DNA from 3 places in the Alteromonas sp. HB246098 genome. Region 1 is predicted to be linked to each of the others. Evidence: predicted binding sites of a transcription regulator. Region 1 holds the regulator's gene; each other region holds the start of a gene.

What was found. The regulator sigma-54, encoded in region 1, starts transcription at its own class of promoters, with help from an activator protein. The targets are predictions, from matches to a motif close to GTTGGCACGNNNNTNGNNT.
Region 2: a site for sigma-54 is predicted at 4,356-4,374, ahead of ACYTPF_RS12855 (DUF2726 domain-containing protein). Genes of this name have one in related genera too.
Region 3: a site for sigma-54 is predicted at 3,713-3,731, ahead of nirB (nitrite reductase large subunit NirB). Genes of this name have one in related genera too.

What each region holds. Positions count from the first base shown of each region.
Region 1 covers NZ_JBTZUG010000007.1:236,678-242,824, reverse strand. The annotation lists gene kdsC (3-deoxy-manno-octulosonate-8-phosphatase KdsC) at 1-283, shown strand, start outside; gene lptC (LPS export ABC transporter periplasmic protein LptC) at 280-858, shown strand; gene lptA (lipopolysaccharide transport periplasmic protein LptA) at 827-1,372, shown strand; gene lptB (LPS export ABC transporter ATP-binding protein) at 1,375-2,100, shown strand; gene ACYTPF_RS15595 (RNA polymerase factor sigma-54) at 2,174-3,655, shown strand; gene hpf (ribosome hibernation promoting factor) at 3,686-3,973, shown strand; gene ptsN (PTS IIA-like nitrogen regulatory protein PtsN) at 3,987-4,430, shown strand; gene rapZ (RNase adapter RapZ) at 4,514-5,359, shown strand; gene ACYTPF_RS15575 (HPr family phosphocarrier protein) at 5,359-5,631, shown strand; gene mgtE (magnesium transporter) at 5,807-6,147, shown strand, end outside.
Region 2 covers NZ_JBTZUG010000005.1:249,983-256,129, forward strand. The annotation lists gene ACYTPF_RS12830 (DUF2721 domain-containing protein) at 1-306, opposite strand, end outside; gene ACYTPF_RS12835 (rhodanese-like domain-containing protein) at 427-831, opposite strand; gene ACYTPF_RS12840 (cobalamin-binding protein) at 891-1,799, opposite strand; gene ACYTPF_RS12845 (cobalamin biosynthesis protein CobD/CbiB) at 1,796-2,743, opposite strand; gene ACYTPF_RS12850 (5'-methylthioadenosine/adenosylhomocysteine nucleosidase) at 2,745-3,446, opposite strand; gene ACYTPF_RS12855 (DUF2726 domain-containing protein) at 3,614-4,201, opposite strand; gene ACYTPF_RS12860 (hypothetical protein) at 4,409-4,858, opposite strand; gene ACYTPF_RS12865 (FAD-dependent oxidoreductase) at 5,055-6,147, opposite strand, start outside.
Region 3 covers NZ_JBTZUG010000007.1:97,856-104,002, reverse strand. The annotation lists gene ACYTPF_RS15045 (nitrate reductase) at 1-466, opposite strand, end outside; gene nirD (nitrite reductase small subunit NirD) at 561-929, opposite strand; gene nirB (nitrite reductase large subunit NirB) at 987-3,536, opposite strand; gene ACYTPF_RS15030 (SulP family inorganic anion transporter) at 3,849-5,414, opposite strand; gene ACYTPF_RS15025 (hypothetical protein) at 5,874-6,147, shown strand, end outside.

The sequences.
Region 1 (6,147 bases):
TATTCAGGGTGAAGAAAACAAAGCTGAAGCGCTTGGCGAGTTAATGAAAAGCCTTGGGTTAAGTCCCAGCGAAGTTGCCGCCGTAGGTGATGATATGCCCGATACTGGCATGTATCAGCACGTAGCGGTAAAAATTGCGGTTGCCGATGCTCACCCTTTTGTTGCAAAACAAGCGAACTGGATCACCACACTTCCAGGTGGGTTTGGTGCGGTTCGAGAAATATCGGATACTATTTTGCAGGCTAAAGGCGTTGCAAATGACATTTTCGGAGCTAGTGTATGAGCCAGTTTGGCTTTAATCGCTTAGGTTTAAGTATATCGGCGCTATTTATTTTAGCGATGCTGATGTACATCCCAACGTGGATGGAAGAGCAGCCTGAAACTCAAGGTAGTAGCGAAAATGATGCGCTTAAGCCTGCCTACAAGGCAAAAAACTTAACTACGACCTTGTACAACCAAGATGGTGAGTTAAATCACAAAGTCTTTGCAGAGTCGATGGAGCACTACGACCAATTAGGCTTTGTTTTGTTCCAACAACCTAAATATACCCTTTATACAGAAAGTGCTTCATCACCTTGGGTTGTAACTGCCGAGGAAGGAACGCTTTATAACAATGAATTAATTCAGCTTGAAGATAGCGTTGTTATTGAAAATCAAACCAGCGATGATTTTGTCAAAAGTTTATCCACGGAATACATCCAAATAAATTTAGACACGAAACAAATGACATCTGATCAACCCGTTGAGATACTGGGTACGCAATACCTTATTTTAAGCAATGGGTTTAACGCGAATTTACGCACACAAGAATACGAGCTTTTAGATCATGTACAAACGACTTATTCCCCTAGCAACTAGCCTTCTACTTGCCATCGCTAGCGGTGCGGTAACAGCCAGTGAAGAAGATTTTTCACAACCCATTAAGATAGGGTCAAACACCCAGTTTATTGATGGTAAAAACAAAACAGCTCTGTACAAGGAAGATGTACTTATTACCCAAGGTTCACTCCTAATCGAAGCTGATGAAGTAGAAGTAATAGCTACAGATGGCAGCGGCCGTGAAATATTTATCGCTCGTGGCAACCCTGCAAGCTATTCTCAATCACTAGAAGACGGTACACCGGTATCAGCGAAAGCTAATGAAATTCGCTATGAAGTAATTAATCGCACTATTTCTCTGGCGGGTAATGCTGAGCTACAGCAAGATACCAGTAAAGTGCAAGGTGATAAGATTACGTTCGATATGATTACTGAACAATTGCTTGCAACGGGTGGCGCCGGTGAAGATGGTGAAGGTCGTGTAACCACAGTGTTTACCCCTGACACCATTCGTAAAACATCGTCTAAGAAAGACAACGAGGACAATGAATAGCAATGGCAACTTTGAGCGCTAAAAACCTTGCTAAATCGTATAAATCGCGACAGGTTGTTCGCGACGTAAGCCTTTCAGTGTCTACCGGTCAAATTGTTGGTCTTCTCGGCCCTAATGGAGCTGGTAAGACCACTACTTTTTACATGATTGTAGGTTTGGTCAACTTAGACAAAGGCAAGATCGAAATTGATGATAATGAGCTTACTCACCAGCCAATGCATGAGCGCGCACGCCGCGGTATAGGCTACCTCCCGCAAGAGGCATCAATATTTAGAAAGCTTACGGTACATGAAAATATCATGGCCATTTTGCAAACCCGTAAAGATTTAAATTCACAACAGCAAGAAGAAGAAGCAGATGCCCTACTTGATGAATTTAATATCAACCATATACGTAATAGTACGGGGATGAGTTTGTCAGGGGGAGAACGGCGTCGCGTAGAGATTGCACGAGCTCTGGCAGCAAAACCACAGTTTATTTTGTTAGACGAACCATTTGCCGGTGTTGATCCAATATCAGTTAATGATATAAAGAAGATAATACAGCATCTGCGAGATAGGGGTATTGGTATCCTTATCACGGACCATAACGTACGCGAAACATTGGATGTTTGTGAAAAAGCGTACATTGTGAGTCATGGCGAGCTTATTGCGCAAGGAACTGCGGAACAGGTTTTAAGTAATCAAAAAGTAAGGGACGTATACCTAGGCGAACAATTCAGGCTATAGTTAGTGTAACCGAATTGTCATTTTTCAGTTTCGCTCTGGTATATTTAATTTAGAGCATTTAAATAAGACGTAGATGAAACCATCTTTACAGCTAAAATTTAGCCAACAACTTACCATGACACCTCAGCTGCAGCAGGCCATTAAGCTGCTGCAGCTTTCTACGCTTGATCTTCAGCAAGAGATTCAAGAAGCGCTCGACTCTAATCCGCTTTTAGAAGTGGAAGAAGGTAGCGACGAGCCACAAGTAGAAAAGAACAATGTCGATAGTGACGATAGCGCTGCTGAAGCGACAGCTTCTGCATCAAGCGACACGCTAGAAGCAGGAGATGCACTGGAGAAGAATGACCTTCCCGATGAGCTACCTATCGACAGCACTTGGGATGAGTATTATTCCGCTTCTTCTGCGCCAGCACCTGGTCCATCTAATGATGATGAACAAATCTTTCAAGGTGAGACCACTGAAGACATACAAGAGCACTTGCTTTGGCAAATGCGCCTCACTCATTTTTCGGATACTGACCGCGCCATTGCTACTGCAATCATCGATTCGATTGACGAATCAGGTTATTTGACCGTTACTCTTGACGATATCTTAGAAGCGGTCAACGATGATGATCTTGAAGAGCCTATCGAAATGGACGAAATAGAATGTGTACTTAAGCGTATTCAAATGTTCGACCCCATTGGTTCAGGTTCTCGTACCCCTCAAGAATGTCTTATGGTGCAATTGCGCCAGTTTTCAGAAGACACACCGTGGCTTGCTGAAGCGAAGCAGCTTATTGAGGAATATTCAGATTTACTGAGCAGTAAAGACTACCGCACCCTAATGCGTAAGAGCCGATTAAAAGAAGATCAGCTGCGCGAAGCAATGCGTTTACTTCAAACCTTGAATCCACGTCCAGGTAGTGCTTTAGTTACTAAAGAGCCTGAGTACGTTATTCCTGATGTCTCGGTAACCAAGAAAAATGGCCGTTGGGTGGTTGAGCTGAACCCCGACAGTCTGCCGAAATTAAGCGTAAATCAACAGTACGCAGCAATGAGTCGCCGTGCTAAGAACAGTAGCGATTCACAATTCATCCGCTCACACATGCAAGAGGCCAAGTGGTTCATAAAGAGCCTTGAATCTCGTAACGATACCTTAATGAAGGTCGCAAATTGTATTGTGCAGCAGCAAATGGGCTTTTTTGAGCACGGCCCGGAAATGATGAAACCAATGGTACTAAATGATGTCGCAGAAATGGTAGATATGCACGAATCGACTATTTCCCGTGTGACAACGCAAAAGTATATGCATACGCCTCGTGGTATCTTTGAATTGAAGTATTTCTTCTCAAGCCACGTAGCAACTGAGTCAGGTGGTGAATGTTCATCTACAGCGATTCGTGCATTGATCAAGAAGTTAGTGGCTGCGGAAAATCCTAGCAAGCCGCTAAGTGATAGCAAGATTGCTTCGTTGTTGGCAGAGCAAGGCATAAAAGTCGCTCGGCGAACAATAGCAAAATATCGGGAATCGTTATCGATCCCACCGTCGAACCAACGCAAAAGCCTTATTTAACTAGGCTTAAATATATAAGGAAGACGAAATATGCAAATCAACCTCACTGGTCATCATGTCGAAATCACCGACTCTTTGCGTAATTATGTCGATACGAAGTTCAGCAAACTTGAACGTCACTTTGATCACATTTCTAATGTGCATGTCATCCTGAACGTTGAAAAATTAAATCAAAAAGCCGAAGCGACTGTTCATTTAAGTGGCGCTGAAGTATTCGCATCCTCAGAAAATACCGACATGTATGCGGCGATTGACAGCATGGTTGATAAACTCGACCGGCAGGTAATCAAGCATAAGGAAAAACTGAAAAAACATTAGTAGTTAATTAAGCATGGATATACAAGCCATCGTAAGTCTGGACCGCACCGAGTGTGCGGTTCAGTGTAATAGTAAAAAGCGAATTCTTGAGATCATCGCTGATATCGCTGCCAAGCAAAATGATAACATCGACCAGGCAACGGTTTTAAATAGCTTAATGGCTCGAGAACGTATGGGTAGCACGGGTATTGGCAACGGCATAGCACTGCCTCACGGTCGCCTGGCTGGCCTTGAGAAGGTAATAGCAATTGTTGTAACAAGCACACCAGCTATCAACTTTGATGCCCTAGATGAAAAGCCCGTAGACATATTTTTTGCGCTACTCGTTCCCGAAGAGCAAACCGAAGGACACCTTCAAACACTGGCTACCGTAGCAGGTAAGCTCAGTGACAAAGAAACAATTAAAACAATACGCCGTGCAACAACCAGCGACGAGATTATTTCTGCATTAAGTTAAGCCATAAGAGCCTATACATTATAGATAGGCGCTTTATTCAACAACGCGTATGTGATGAAACCAGAATATAAGGGAGAGTTTAGGTGAAGCTGATCATAATCAGTGGTCGTTCAGGGTCTGGTAAGTCTGTCGCACTTCGCGCTTTGGAAGACTTAGGTTATTACTGTGTTGATAATATCCCAGTAAATTTGCTTCCCACCCTCACCCATACTGTTGTTGATGAATACGACCAAGTTGCAGTAAGTATCGACGTAAGGAATCTTCCCAAAAATCCAGATGACTTGGTAGAGATTCTAGATTATCTGCCTTCTTCTTGGTCGATGACTATAGTGTACATTGACGCAAGCGATGACGTACTGGTCAAGCGGTTTAGCGAAACTCGCCGTCTTCATCCTTTAGCTAAACTAAATAAGTCTCTATCGGAGGCTATTAGAGCAGAATCTGCGCTCCTTGCTCCAATTACTGAACGCGCTGATTTATACCTTGATACAGATAAGCTAACGATACACCAACTCGCCGAACTTATTCGGGAACGTATTTTAGGGAAGAAAAGTTCACGCCTTGTACTGGTGTTCGAATCGTTTGGCTTTAAACACGGCATTCCTAAAGACGCAGATTATGTTTTTGATGCGCGCTTCCTTCCCAACCCTCATTGGGAACCTGACCTTAGACACCTTACTGGGTTAGATTCCCCCGTGGAGGTATTTTTAGGCTCACAACCTGTAGTAACCAAATTTATCTGGCAGATACAGAACTTAATGACCACATGGCTTCCTCACCTAGAGCGCAACAATAGAAGCTATGTAACGGTAGCGATTGGTTGCACTGGCGGCCAGCACCGCTCTGTCTATATTGCCCAAACCTTGTCGAAAACCTTCAGTGAAATACATCCTGATGTTCAAATTCGTCACCGAGAGCTTAACCAGTAATGACTATTCAAAAAACGCTTACTATCGTTAATAAACTAGGTTTACACGCTAGAGCAGCCACGCAATTGGTTAAGCTTGCTAATCAATTTGATGCCAAAATCATATTGAAAAAAGGTGATAAAGAAGCCGATGCAAGTAGCGTTTTAGGCTTGATGATGCTGGAAAGTCATCAGGGCGAACAGGTAGATGTTATTGTCGATGGTGATGACGCGGTCGATGCACTTGCTGCCATCGAGGAGCTAATTGAAGGCAGATTTAACGAAGACGAATAGTCTCAACACGCTTCACTCTTGACGAATTAATCAACAGCTAACTTAGTAATTCCAAATTCTTGCGTAAAAGCCACGCAATTATCATGACAGACTTATTATAATTGCGATATTCTACGCACACTTAGGCTAAAACAGTCTCTATTTTTCCATCTCAGCATAGTAGGAATAACGCCTTATGGCAGAAGCGCTTGTTTCTAAATACGTACAAACCCAATTACGTGCACTTAACGCAGCGTTAATAAACGGGCAATTTGTATCTGTACGTAAGCTTCTGCTTGAACTTCCTCCTTCAGACGTTGCGCATATTCTTGAGTCTAGTCCAAGCAGGACCCGTGATGAGTTGTGGGAGTTAATTGATAGCGATTTTCACGGCGACATTTTAGAAGAACTGTCTGACGATGTTCGAAACGGTATTATAACAAAGATGCTCCCCGCCAACGTGGTTGACGCACTTGAAGAGATGGATACCGATGACTTAGCAGAAACGCTGAGTAGTCTTCCTGAACCTGTGTTGGC
Region 2 (6,147 bases), on a different contig from region 1:
TGAATACAGTAGTGACACTAAACTTGCCGCGAAAACCCAGTTTCCCACTTGTTGATAGGTGAGATAAATGGCCAACATTGAGACCACACAAAGAAAAAAGCTGCCCACCCCGGCTATCTGCATACGCTTAATCAGTTGAATGCGCAACCGAAGGTTTTTTATTTGCGCTTGAGTGTTGTCATCTTTCTCTTCTTTTGAAAAGTTTCGGATGATGGTCGCGAGGGTTAAAAAGCGATTGGTATAGGCTAGAAGCAATAAAGAAATTGCCGGAAATAACATAGCCGGAGTAGCAATATCTATTTTCATAGGTGTTTCATGCAATCGTCGAATAAAAGAAGTGTATCACAGGGGATGAGTTACACACAGTTATCAGCTAAGCGCTTGGTTTATAGAACATTGCGGAGTTTCTAGGGGCAAGCTGCTAGGCTACATTCTGTCTACTGTCATGCCTGCTGCGCTCCAGCCTAACATGTCGCCTTCTAAATGCATGACTTCAGAGAAGTCGAGTTCTTCTAACACTTTCATGGCGAGTTTAGCTCTTCTGCCAGAACGGCAGTAAATAATGATAGGTTTGTTTTTATGGTCTTCCAACTCACTAAGATATTCATTGATGTTCTCGTGGGGCATATTTACCGCGCCAGGAATATGACCATCGGCAAACTCTTTAGGTGAGCGAACATCAATAAGCAGCCAGTCGTTGTTAGCGACCCGTTCAATAAGATAAGGAGAAGCGGCAACAGAAGCTTGCGCCGTCGCTTTCGCTGTGCACTGAAGCGAAACAAATAATGCAACACTAACAACAACTAGAAAACCCGCAACAACAATCCGCATGAAAAGATGCTCTTACCTTCTTACTGATATTTTAGACTTAAGTATAACGCTTATGCGTTTTATTTAATACCTTCACATAATGATTTTAGTTCATTTATTAATCGTAGTGAAAAGCGGCTAGTGACATCCGGGTCGACCACAATAAGCGGTGCATCAAGAAACCCGCGATGAGCGCGCCAGAATACTTCTAGCTCTTCGTGTGAACTCTTGGAGGCGGCAATGAGTGCATGAGGTTGGCGAACTAGCACGTCTTTAACCGCTACTTGAGGGTAATCTATCGGGCTATCGTGAAATAGCGTTTGAGCCCCGCAAACATTTAATAGTTTATTTCCCCAGGCATGGGGGCCAATAGTAATAAGTGGCGCCGTCCATGAATAGTAGAACACCTGTTTGCGTGGCTCGTTATCGTATTTTAGTCTTAGGTTTTTTAACTCGCTAAGAAAGTCATTGGTGAGTTGGGTGGCTTTTTTTTGCGTGTTAGTAAGTGCGCCAAGCCTTTTTATTTCACCAGCAATATCTGTGATATTTCCGACCTTGCTGGTAAATACATTAAGCCCCATTGAAGAAAGTTTATGTATATCCTGAGGTTTGTTACCTCCATCCCAAGCAAGTATTAAATCTGGTTCTAACGCCACTATTGCCGCAATATCAGCACCTTGAAAATCGGCTATGCGTTGAATATTCTTGGCAGCTTCTGGATAGTCACTGTAGTCGCTTACACCTACAAGGTTTGAACCTAAACCTAAACTAAATGCCCATTCTGTAAGGTGTGGAGCAAGGCTAATTATTTTTAAGTCAGTAGTATTCGCCTTTGAATGTGCTGTTAAATCGTTAGAAGAAAGTTGATCTTCGTTGGTTACTTTTTTTAGCTCAGGGGTAGGCTCTTCTGCTGTGTTAGCATGCGTGAAAATAGGCGTTGAGCACAGCAGTAAAAAGGAAAAAGCGCTTAGTACGCGTAATGTTTTCATAGCGCAACGGCCATAGCTAACAGGGTTAATGATGCAAGTGCACTAGTTGCTATCATAGCTAATGTAACCGTGCTTTTAGCTTTTAACATGTGGGAATACTTAACGTCATTTACGCCTCCTACGCGGGCATATCGAATTTTCTTATTGGCATAAATTGCTGGTCCACCCAATTTTACATCTAACACACCACCCATGAGTGCCAGAAGTAGTGACGTTTTATCTTTTACTGGTGAGCGTTTTATAGCGCTAATGCCTTTTACGGGATGGCTAATTAACAAAGTTATAAGGCCACCAATAGCAGCGGGTGGAAGGGAAAGTAAATAAACCAGTTTACGAACAGGTTTGGCAAAGAGTGCCATACCAGGCGTGCGGTAGTGCCATTGCCACGATGTAAGCAAAAGTAACCGATAGATCAGTGCACCTATTGGCCCTGCAACCACAAAGTAAAAAATAACGCCGCAATACAGGTAAAGAAATTTAAGCCAAAGCGACTCAATCGCTGCTTTAGCAATACCAATATCTGTCAGAGAGTTACATTGACGTGCGGTAATGGTCTGAACCATTTCTCGTGCGAGAGACTTTTTGTTTCTGCCAACACTTGCCAGCACTTTTTTATACTGCTGACGCTGGTAGCCAAAATCGAGCAGCACGACAAGAATAATGGCTTCAAAGAAAACGGGGTACTGGGCCATATATACTAAAATGGTGATACAAACTACTAAAGGCGCAAGTAAGACTAGTGCGGCTAACGAACCCGAAATGTAGTGCTGAGATGGACCGAAGTCTCGTGATGGCACTACCTTACGCCCCATTTGCAAAACGAGGTAGCGCATAAGTGTTAGGGGGTGAGTACTTTGGGGCCAACGCCACAAGGCATCTACGGCAATAGCCAGCCAAAGTACCAATAGCGACTGATATTGCGGGTCGCTAATTACCTCTGTCATATTATTTTGCGAGGGCCTTGATCATTGCCATAACTAGCTGTGCAGAATGCTTAGCAGCAGTGTCTAAATATTCTTTGAAGCTTACTGACGATGTTTTTCCAGCAATATCTGATAACGAGCGAATCACAAGAAACGGTGTATCAAGCATATGACAGGTTTGACCGATAGCTGCGCCTTCCATTTCCACCGCTTTCATATCGGGGAAGTTTTCACGTAATTCCGCCACAGCTTCATCGCTCCCGATAAAAGCATCACCGGTGCAAATCAAGCCCGTTGTCGATTGCAATGAGGAAATCTCTGCAGCTGCACTACGCGCTGTTTCCATTAATGCGGTATCACAGCGAAAATCTTCAGGCATACCTGCACATTGACCAAGCTTGTAACCAAAATGAGTTAAATCGGCGTCGTGGTGAATAACGTGACTTGCAATAACTAAGTCACCAATATTCAAATTTTTGTCGAAACCACCAGCAGAGCCTGTATTCACGACAGCATCAGGAGCGTACTGTTCAATCAATACAGTGGTAGCGATAGCAGCTGCCACTTTACCAATGCCGCACTTAACTAACACCACTTCCATGTCGTTAAGTGTGCCTTCATAAAATGTAAGGTGTTTCCACTTTGTCTCTTTTACATTCCAAAGCGATGCTTTAAGTAGCGCAACTTCTTCATCCATTGCGCCTAAAATACCAATTTTGTTCATAACTCTACCGACGGTGTTGAGGGAATTTAACGCGTGAATACGCTGTTGAATGCACTAATTGTATAAGGAAAATAGAGAAACTGACAGAAAAATGCCTTTGTTACCGCTATTTGAGAGTAAGAAAACAGTAAAGTAACAAAGGCTAGGGGAAGCTTAAATTAACCCTATCAGGCAGCAGCTGGTCTGCTTGAACGTACTGGACGGGTAGGGCGCTTGGGTGGTTCTGGGTTGTGCGTAGGTAACTGTGCCATTTTATTTTGTAAACGACGATAAGGAATAAGTTTGTTTTCTAAGCACTCGCGAATATCGTCAACCGTGTAGCCAGATTTAACTTTAATCCTAGCGTGCGGAAGGCCTGCAGCATCTAAAGCGCCCGTTACAAACCAATCTTTTTGCGTTTTATAGCCTTCTTTCCCTTGGCTGTGAACCAAATCGATAGCCATAACAGGGCTCATATCTTGTTTATCGACCAGTACAAAGTCGAGTTGTCTGCTAGATGCTCTGCTAAGTGCTTGGCTTGCTGTCTTCTTGTTGGCTGATTGACGTACTGATACCAGGTCATTAAGGCGTACGCGGCACACTATTCTAAACTCTCGACCCATGGCCTGTTCAATAAGGTTTAAAAAAGTATGCTCTACCGGAGTGAACAGTTGTGCTTTTCGCCTAAATGGAAATGCCACTCCACCGTCTGACAACTTTATGGCACCTAGTGCAACGACTATAAGTAACATCATTAAAATAATTGCCAATTCCATCGTAACCCTCGCAAATATCAATAGAAAAAGTCATGACACGAGTAACTGAAGGTCAGCCTAGCCCAGTATATAGTTTAGCGGCATGAACTTTGTTTACGGCATAGGCGTCATAAAAATGACGCTTACTGCTGTCATGAAGTAGTTATTGATGAAATTGCAAAGCGGGTGCCAACATGAACTATTTCGCTAGCAAACTTAACCTAGTTTCTAGTGGGTTTTTGAGGTGACCAGAATATCGACTTGAGAGCCCGCGTTATCAGGGCTTATTATGACTCTTATTGTTTTATCTTCTGATGAAAGCAGAGTACGGCCCCTAACAGGGGAATGAGACTTTAACGATGGATGGGCTGTTTCATAAACGCCGAGTATTTCGTTAGGCGTGCGTGGTGAGTGGTAAACCATCACAGCTGACGTGTCTTTTTCAAAGGCTTGGCACTGTCTTGCATCATCAGAGATTTTCACCTGCTGAAACTCGGCTGGGCACGACACAATAGTAGGTTGGCTTAAAGACGGCATCGCATCCTGGTTATTTTTTTTCTCATTAATTTGGGCTTTCAACGAAGAATCTACGGAAAGGGTGTCTGCAAAACAGGCACTTCCAGCGGCTGAGGCTAATGCTAAACAAAGTGAAAATGTCCAAGTGTTTACGTGCTTCATAGGTAGGTTCTTCATCCAGTGGGCGATATTCTTTATTTATTTTTACGATACTAGAGGCGTTATTCTTTTGCTTCAACTAAACCTTGGTCTATTAAGGTATGTAAGAAGAGCTTTTCGTATCTTCTGGGACGTGTAAAACAAAAAAGCTCGATAGCGAGGCTATCGAGCTTTTAATAACAGAGAATATTCGCGAAGGTTAAACGCCAATATAATCCATGATACCTTCGGCAGCCTTACGGCCTTCGTCGATAGCGGTAACAACTAGGTCACTACCACGCACCATATCACCACCAGCAAAAACTTGTGGATGTGAAGTTTGGAAGGCAAACTTACCCGCAGAAGGGGCACGTACGCGACCTTTTTCATCAAGCATAATGCCGAAGTCAGCAAACCATGGCGCAGGGCTGGGCTGGAAGCCGAAGGCGATAATTACCGCGTCAGCTTCTAGTACGTGCTCTGAACCTTCTACTTCAACAGGACGGCGACGACCATTTACATCTGGCGGCCCCATTTCGGTTTTAACGAACTTAACGCCACAGGCTTTTCCGTTTTCATCAACGGCTATATCAAGAGGCTGTAGGTTGAATTTAAACTCAACGCCCTCTTCTTTAGCGTTAACCACTTCGCGGCGTGAACCAGGCATACTTTCTTCGTCACGACGATATGCACAGGTTACTTTTGCAGCTTCTTGACGAATTGAGGTGCGTACACAGTCCATGGTGGTATCACCACCACCTAGCACAACAACACGCTTGCCTTTCATGTCAACAAAATCAGCAGGATCTTTTTCAAGACCCATTACGCGATTGGTGTTGGCTATAAGGAAAGGAAGTGCATCATATACGCCTTCAACGTGTTCGTTGTCAAAGCCGCCTTGCATTGACTTGTACGTACCCATGCCTAAGAAAACGGCGTCGTACTTATCGATTAAGTCCTGGAACTGTATGTCTTTACCAATCTCAGTGTTAAGTACGAACTCAACACCCATCTCGGTAAAGATTTGGCGGCGTAACTTGATAACATCTTTCTCTAGCTTGAAAGACGGGATCCCGAATGTTAACAGGCCACCAATTTCTTCGTATTTATCGTAAACAACAGGTTTAACGCCGTTACGAACTAGAATATCAGCACATGCCAGACCTGCAGGACCTGCACCTACAATTGCCACTTTTTTGTCGGTCCATACCACGTCAGACATATCTGGGCGCCAGCCCATTTTGAATGCGGTATCAGTAATGTACTTTTCAATACTACCGATAGTTACCGCACCAAAATCGTCATTCAGCGTG
Region 3 (6,147 bases), 140 kb from region 1:
AGGCGCGCTTATAAGCAGCTACGGCTGATGACATGCAAAGACGAGAGTTGGTATCGATATTGGCACTGCCGATATAACCTTTCATAAGCTTATTGGCAATGTAGTAGTCTTCAGTAAGAAGCTGGCCTGATACATAAAAAGCAACGGCATCCGCGCCATACTGCGCAATGGTAGATGTGATCTTATCCGCAATCACATCGGTGGCCGTGTCCCAATCCACCGATTGACCTGCTATGGTTGGGTGAAGCAAACGCCCATTTAGGTCGTTTGTTTCAAGCAGGTTTGTTCCTTTAACACACAATCTTCCATAATTGGCGGGATGCTCTGGCGTGCCTTTAACAGTGTCCAGGGTTACGGCACGCTTGCTTACGTTGCAACTGATATCTACACCACACCCTACGCCGCAGTATGGGCATGTTGTTTGTCTTAATTGTTCAGACATCATGTCGGGTTGTCGTGTAGCCATATTCATTTCATTACCTTTTTCGATATCGAAGTAGTTGAATGCGTTTTTGCAAGAAGGCTCTATTTATGTAGGCACTCAAATAGGGGCTGCTTGCTCAAACGCCTACAAAAACCTTCTCGCTCTCGACCTTCACAGGGTAAGCCGTTACGGATACATCATCGTGTTCTTTACACAATCCTGTTTCTAAAAAGTAATGCTCTTTGTACAACGGCGAAGCGACAACTGGCGCACCGCCTATAGACCCCAAAAGCCCGCGATAAAGCACATTTGCTTTACCAATAGGGTCGTAGTTACTAATGGCAAAAACCTGAGTTTCGCCCTTTATTTTCAAGCAGAAAATGGCCACTTGCTGTGAGTCAACAAGGGCGCAAACGCCGCTGTTTGTCACTAGGTCCTTCGTCTCACAAACAAGGTGCCATTGCACTGCCTGTTCTGACGCTATTACGTTTTGCGCAGCTGTCATAATTTGTATCTCCTAACAAGGTTGATAAGCCAGTGGCTACACCATTAAGTCTATGGACTACACCATAGAGACGGGAATAAACTGATCTTTCCCTGCTACTTTTTCAGCTTCAGTAGCTGGACGAACCTGCCCTCGCTCTGAAACAAACTGAATATTGGTGTCGCTGGCACTACTGTTTACAAATTGACGGAAACGCTTACGAGATTCAGGATCTTCAATCGTGGTTTTCCACTCACATTGATAAGCGTCGACTACAGCATCCATCTGTGCTTCAAGCTCTTCATTAATGCCAAGTGCATCGTTAATCACAACATCTTGCAGATAAGCTAACCCACCTTCTAGGTTGTCCATCCACACCGATGTACGCTGTAAGCGGTCGGCCGTTTTCACATAAAACATCAGCACGCGGTCGATGTATTTGATTAGCGTTTCCGTATCTAGGTCTGTGGCAAATAGGTCTGCATGTCGCGGTTTCATACCGCCGTTTCCGCACACATATAGGTTCCAGCCTTGCTCAGTAGCAATAACACCAATGTCTTTGCTTTGAGCCTCTGCACACTCTCGGGTACAACCCGATACGGCAAATTTAATTTTGTGCGGTGCACGTAGGCCTTTGTATCGGTTTTCCAAATCAATAGCCGTGCCTACTGAGTCCTGCACACCGTAGCGACACCATGTACTTCCCACGCACGATTTCACTGTACGCAGCGCTTTCGCATACGCGTGACCGGTTTCAAACCCACCGGCTACTAGCTTTTCCCATATATCAGGTAAATGCTCTACGCGAGCGCCAAATAAATCTATGCGCTGCCCACCAGTGATTTTGGTGTAAAGGTTGTATTCTTTCGCCACTTCTCCTAACAAAATGAGCTTCTCGGGCGTAATTTCTCCGCCAGGAACGCGAGGCACTACAGAATAGGTACCGTCTTTTTGCATATTGCCAAGGTAGATGTCGTTGGTGTCTTGCAGGGGTAGGTGTGAAGCTTTTAGGATGTAGTCGTTGTAGACTGATGCCAGAATAGACCCCACAGCAGGCTTACAAATTTCACAACCTAAACCTTCACCATGCTGTTCAAGTAACTCGTCGAAGGTGCGAATGCCGTTAACCTTAACAATGTGAAACAGCTCTTGTCGGGTGTAATTGAAGTGCTCACAAATCGCTTTTGATACTTCAACACCGCGCTTTTCAAGCTCGCTATCTACCACATTTTTAAGCAACGCAGCACAGCCCCCACAACCAGTACTGGCTTTAGTTTCACCTTTTACATCGCCAACGCTGCAACAGCCACCTTCAATAGCTGAAACAATGTCGCCTTTCGTTACATTTAGGCACGAGCATATAGATGCAGTGTCTGGCAGTGCATCGGCACCTAATGCTGGTGCGGCATCGGATGATGGCAGAATTAGGCTCTCTGGGTGTTCAGGCAATTCGATGTTGTTAAGCGCATATTGTAATAGCGTATCGTAGTCGCTGGTATCGCCAACGAGTACGGCACCAAGCACGAGCTTTTGTTCGCTATCTACCACCAGCTTTTTATACACGCCTTCAGGCTGATTTAAGTAGGTGTAACTTAGGGCACCTTCCGTACGTTCATGCGCATCGCCAATAGAACCCACTTCTACGCCCATAAGTTTGAGTTTAGTGCTCATATCTGCGCCAGCGAACTCGGCATCGCCACCTGTTATATGACTTACTGCCGTGCGCGCCATGGTATAACCAGGTGCAACCAAGCCAAAAATTTTGTTGTCCCACAGCGCACATTCGCCCACTGCGTAAATATTAGGGTCAGAGGTCACGCAGTGGTTATCAATGACAATACCGCCGCGCTCACCAAGAGTTAGCGCTGATTTTCTGCCGAGCTGATCGGAAGGTCGAATACCGGCAGAGAATAAAATCATGTCAGTTTCTAACGCAGTGCCGTCTGCAAACACCATTTTATAGCGACAGGTATCACCAGCTTCGATAGTTTGGGTTGCTTTTTGGGTATGAACGGTTACGCCTAAATCTTCAATTTTGTCTTTAAGTACGGTACCACCGGCTTGGTCTAGCTGCACCGCCATAAGCTGTGGTGCGAATTCAACCACGTGAGTATCTAGCCCAGCTTGCTTTAAGGCATTCGCAGCTTCTAAACCTAGAAGACCACCACCAACGACAACGCCTACTTTGCTCACCGCTGCTGACGCTTCAATAGCGAGTAGATCGTCTATGGTGCGGTACACTAAGCAATGCTCTTGGTCGTTCCCGGGAATGGGGGGCACGAATGGATAAGAACCAGTGGCAAGAACCAGCTTATCGTAGCTAAACACCTGCCCTTCTGAAGTCGTGACTTTATTATTATCACGGTCAATATCGGTCACTAAGGCATTGGTGACTACGTTTACGCCCCATTCAGCGTATTGAGCGGGTGTGGTAAGCGCTAGGTCATCAGCACTAGCGCCACTAAAAAATGATGACAGATAAACGCGATCGTACGCGAGGCGAGACTCGCCGCATAAAACGGTTATTTCTACATTGGCATCGCTTTGGTGAAGCTGCTCTACAAAATGATGCCCCACCATGCCGTTGCCTACGACGACAATTTGCGTTTTTGAGTCCAATGAAGTCATGATATTCCCCTTTTTTCGGGACAAAAAAAAAGCCCGCTTCAACTTTCGTTGATGCGGGCTTCGTTGCCTATTTTGCCAACGGTTTAGGTCGGCTAACACATTTTACGGAGTGTTATAAATCACACAATTTTCAGCGATTGACACAAATCACCAAAACACACTTTACGTTTATAGCTATCCAAGTTCAGTGCCAAAAACGTAATTCATTGTTTTTATTTGATTTACTGCAAAATAAGCATTATTCAGACTTCATAACTGCACCAAACAAACGCAAAACTGTGTTTACTTGGTGCATTGAGGCTATCAAATAACTTAGGCCAGCTTATCCGTCGCTACGCGGTAGCGAGGGTCTTCAACCACGTTAATTTCAACAAACTTATCAGCCTTACGAAGCAGTGAACGACATTCATCACTGATATGGCGAATGTGTAGCTTTTTACCCTGCTCTTCGTATTTATCAGCAAGGGTATCTAGCGCATCGATACCTGATGAATCCCAAATGCGAGAGTCTTTAAAGTCAATAACTACATCGTTAGGATCGTTGGCTATATCAAACAGGTCTTTGAAATGCGATACCGAGCCGAAGAAGAGCGGGCCGTCTAGCTCATAGACTTTCCAACCGTCGTTATCGATATGAGATCTCGCTTCGATATGACGAGCGTGTTTCCATGCAAACACCAGTGCGGAAACAATAACACCCACAACAACTGCAATAGCCAGGTCAGCGATAACGGTAACGCCTGTGACTAGAAATAATACAAAGGCATCTTCTTTGTTTACGCCGCGAATAATTCTGAATGAGGCCCACTCGAAGGTAGCGATAACTACCACGAACATAACGCCAACAAGAGCAGCAAGCGGGATCATTTCAATAAGCGGTGCTGCAAATAGAATGAAGCCCAATAGTACAAGTGCGGCAGTAATACCGGATAAGCGGCCACGGCCACCAGAGTTAATATTAATCATACTTTGACCAATCATGGCGCAACCGCCCATACCACCGAAGAAACCGTTAACAGTATTTGCAACGCCTTGGCCAACGCACTCTTTGTTACCACGTCCGCGGGTATCCGTCATTTCATCAATTAATGAAAGGGTAAGAAGCGATTCAATTAGACCAACCAAGCAAAGGATCACTGAGGTTGGTAGTACTATCATGAAGGTTTCCCAGGTGAACGGCACCATAGGAATAGCAAAGCTAGGAAGCTCGCCAGCAAGCGTTGCAGTGTCGCGCTGGTCAGCCGGTAGCAAGTCACGAACAAAGTCGATTACCGTACGTGCTTCAAGGTCAAGACCGTGTACTAATGCTGTTACCGTAACAATCGCTACTAGCGACGCAGGAACAGCTTTGGTTAGCTTAGGCAGTAAATAGATAATGGCCATGGTTAACGCCACTAGCCCTAGCATCCAGTATAACAGCGTACCTTCCATCCACTGCAATTCTCCAGCAGCGTTAGTAACTTTAAACTGGCCTAGCTGAGCTAAGAAAATAACGATTGCAAGACCGTTTACAAAGCCAAGCATTACCGGATATGGCACTAAACGAATAAACTTACCGAGCTTGAATATACCGCACATAATTTGCAGTAAGCCGGCTAAAATAACCGCGGCAAATAAATACTGCACGCCGTGCTGGGCAACCAGTGCCACCATTACAACGGCCATGGCGCCGGTAGCACCAGAAATCATTCCAGGGCGACCGCCAATAGCAGAAGTGATCAAGCCCATCATGAAAGCCGCATAAAGGCCAATCATTGGTTCTACGCCGGCTACAAATGCAAATGCGACGGCTTCAGGGACCAGGGCAAGTGCCACTGTAATACCTGATAGCACGTCGTTCTTAACGTTGCTGTCTTTACTGGTAATTAAATCGAACATGTTCTCTCAGAAGCTAAGATGTTAAACACAACAACCCACCGTGGCGTAAACCGCGTGATAGCAGTACACCAAGTAGGCAGGATGATTTTTCGGCGATTCTACCACCATTGTAGCTTAAAATCTTTTAATAGATTGTTACTGACGCATAAACACAGTTCAGAGGGGCCAGCGGCAAGACAACAAAAGCAAAAGCCATTTAGTTTCTTGTTAACGCGGCTTCTCGGTTTAGTTTCAGGTGCGCTAAATTTTTAGGGCCTTTGCTGACAAAAGGCCTCTTACGTGGCATCGTATTGCAGTATTTTAATAACCTAGCCCATCGGTGCGCTTAGCTCGTAGCATTAGTCCGTAGCATTAGCTCGTAGCTTTAGCTCGTGTAATTGGCCCGCTACTTTGCGCTGAGTTGCACTTAATGATGTGGCAATGATGTAAGGCATAGGTCTTATTTAACGAGGAGTTTACGTGGTACCTTATATTCTTACCATTTTGTGCGTGCTAGTAGCAGGCGCTATTCACTGGATGTCGCCAAAGGCTTATTGGAAAGCCACCATTATGTCTACCGCCGTTATCTTACTATTTTCTGTCGCTGCGCTGTTTATTTTCAAGGCTTCAGGAATGCTGGTAAGCGAACATACTGGGGAAAGTGCAGACTTCTCAGGGCAAATGCTCACCATTACTACGATGATTGCCTTCTTCGGCTTCTTGATTTCTCTCTTTGTCGGTTGGTTTCTCCGCG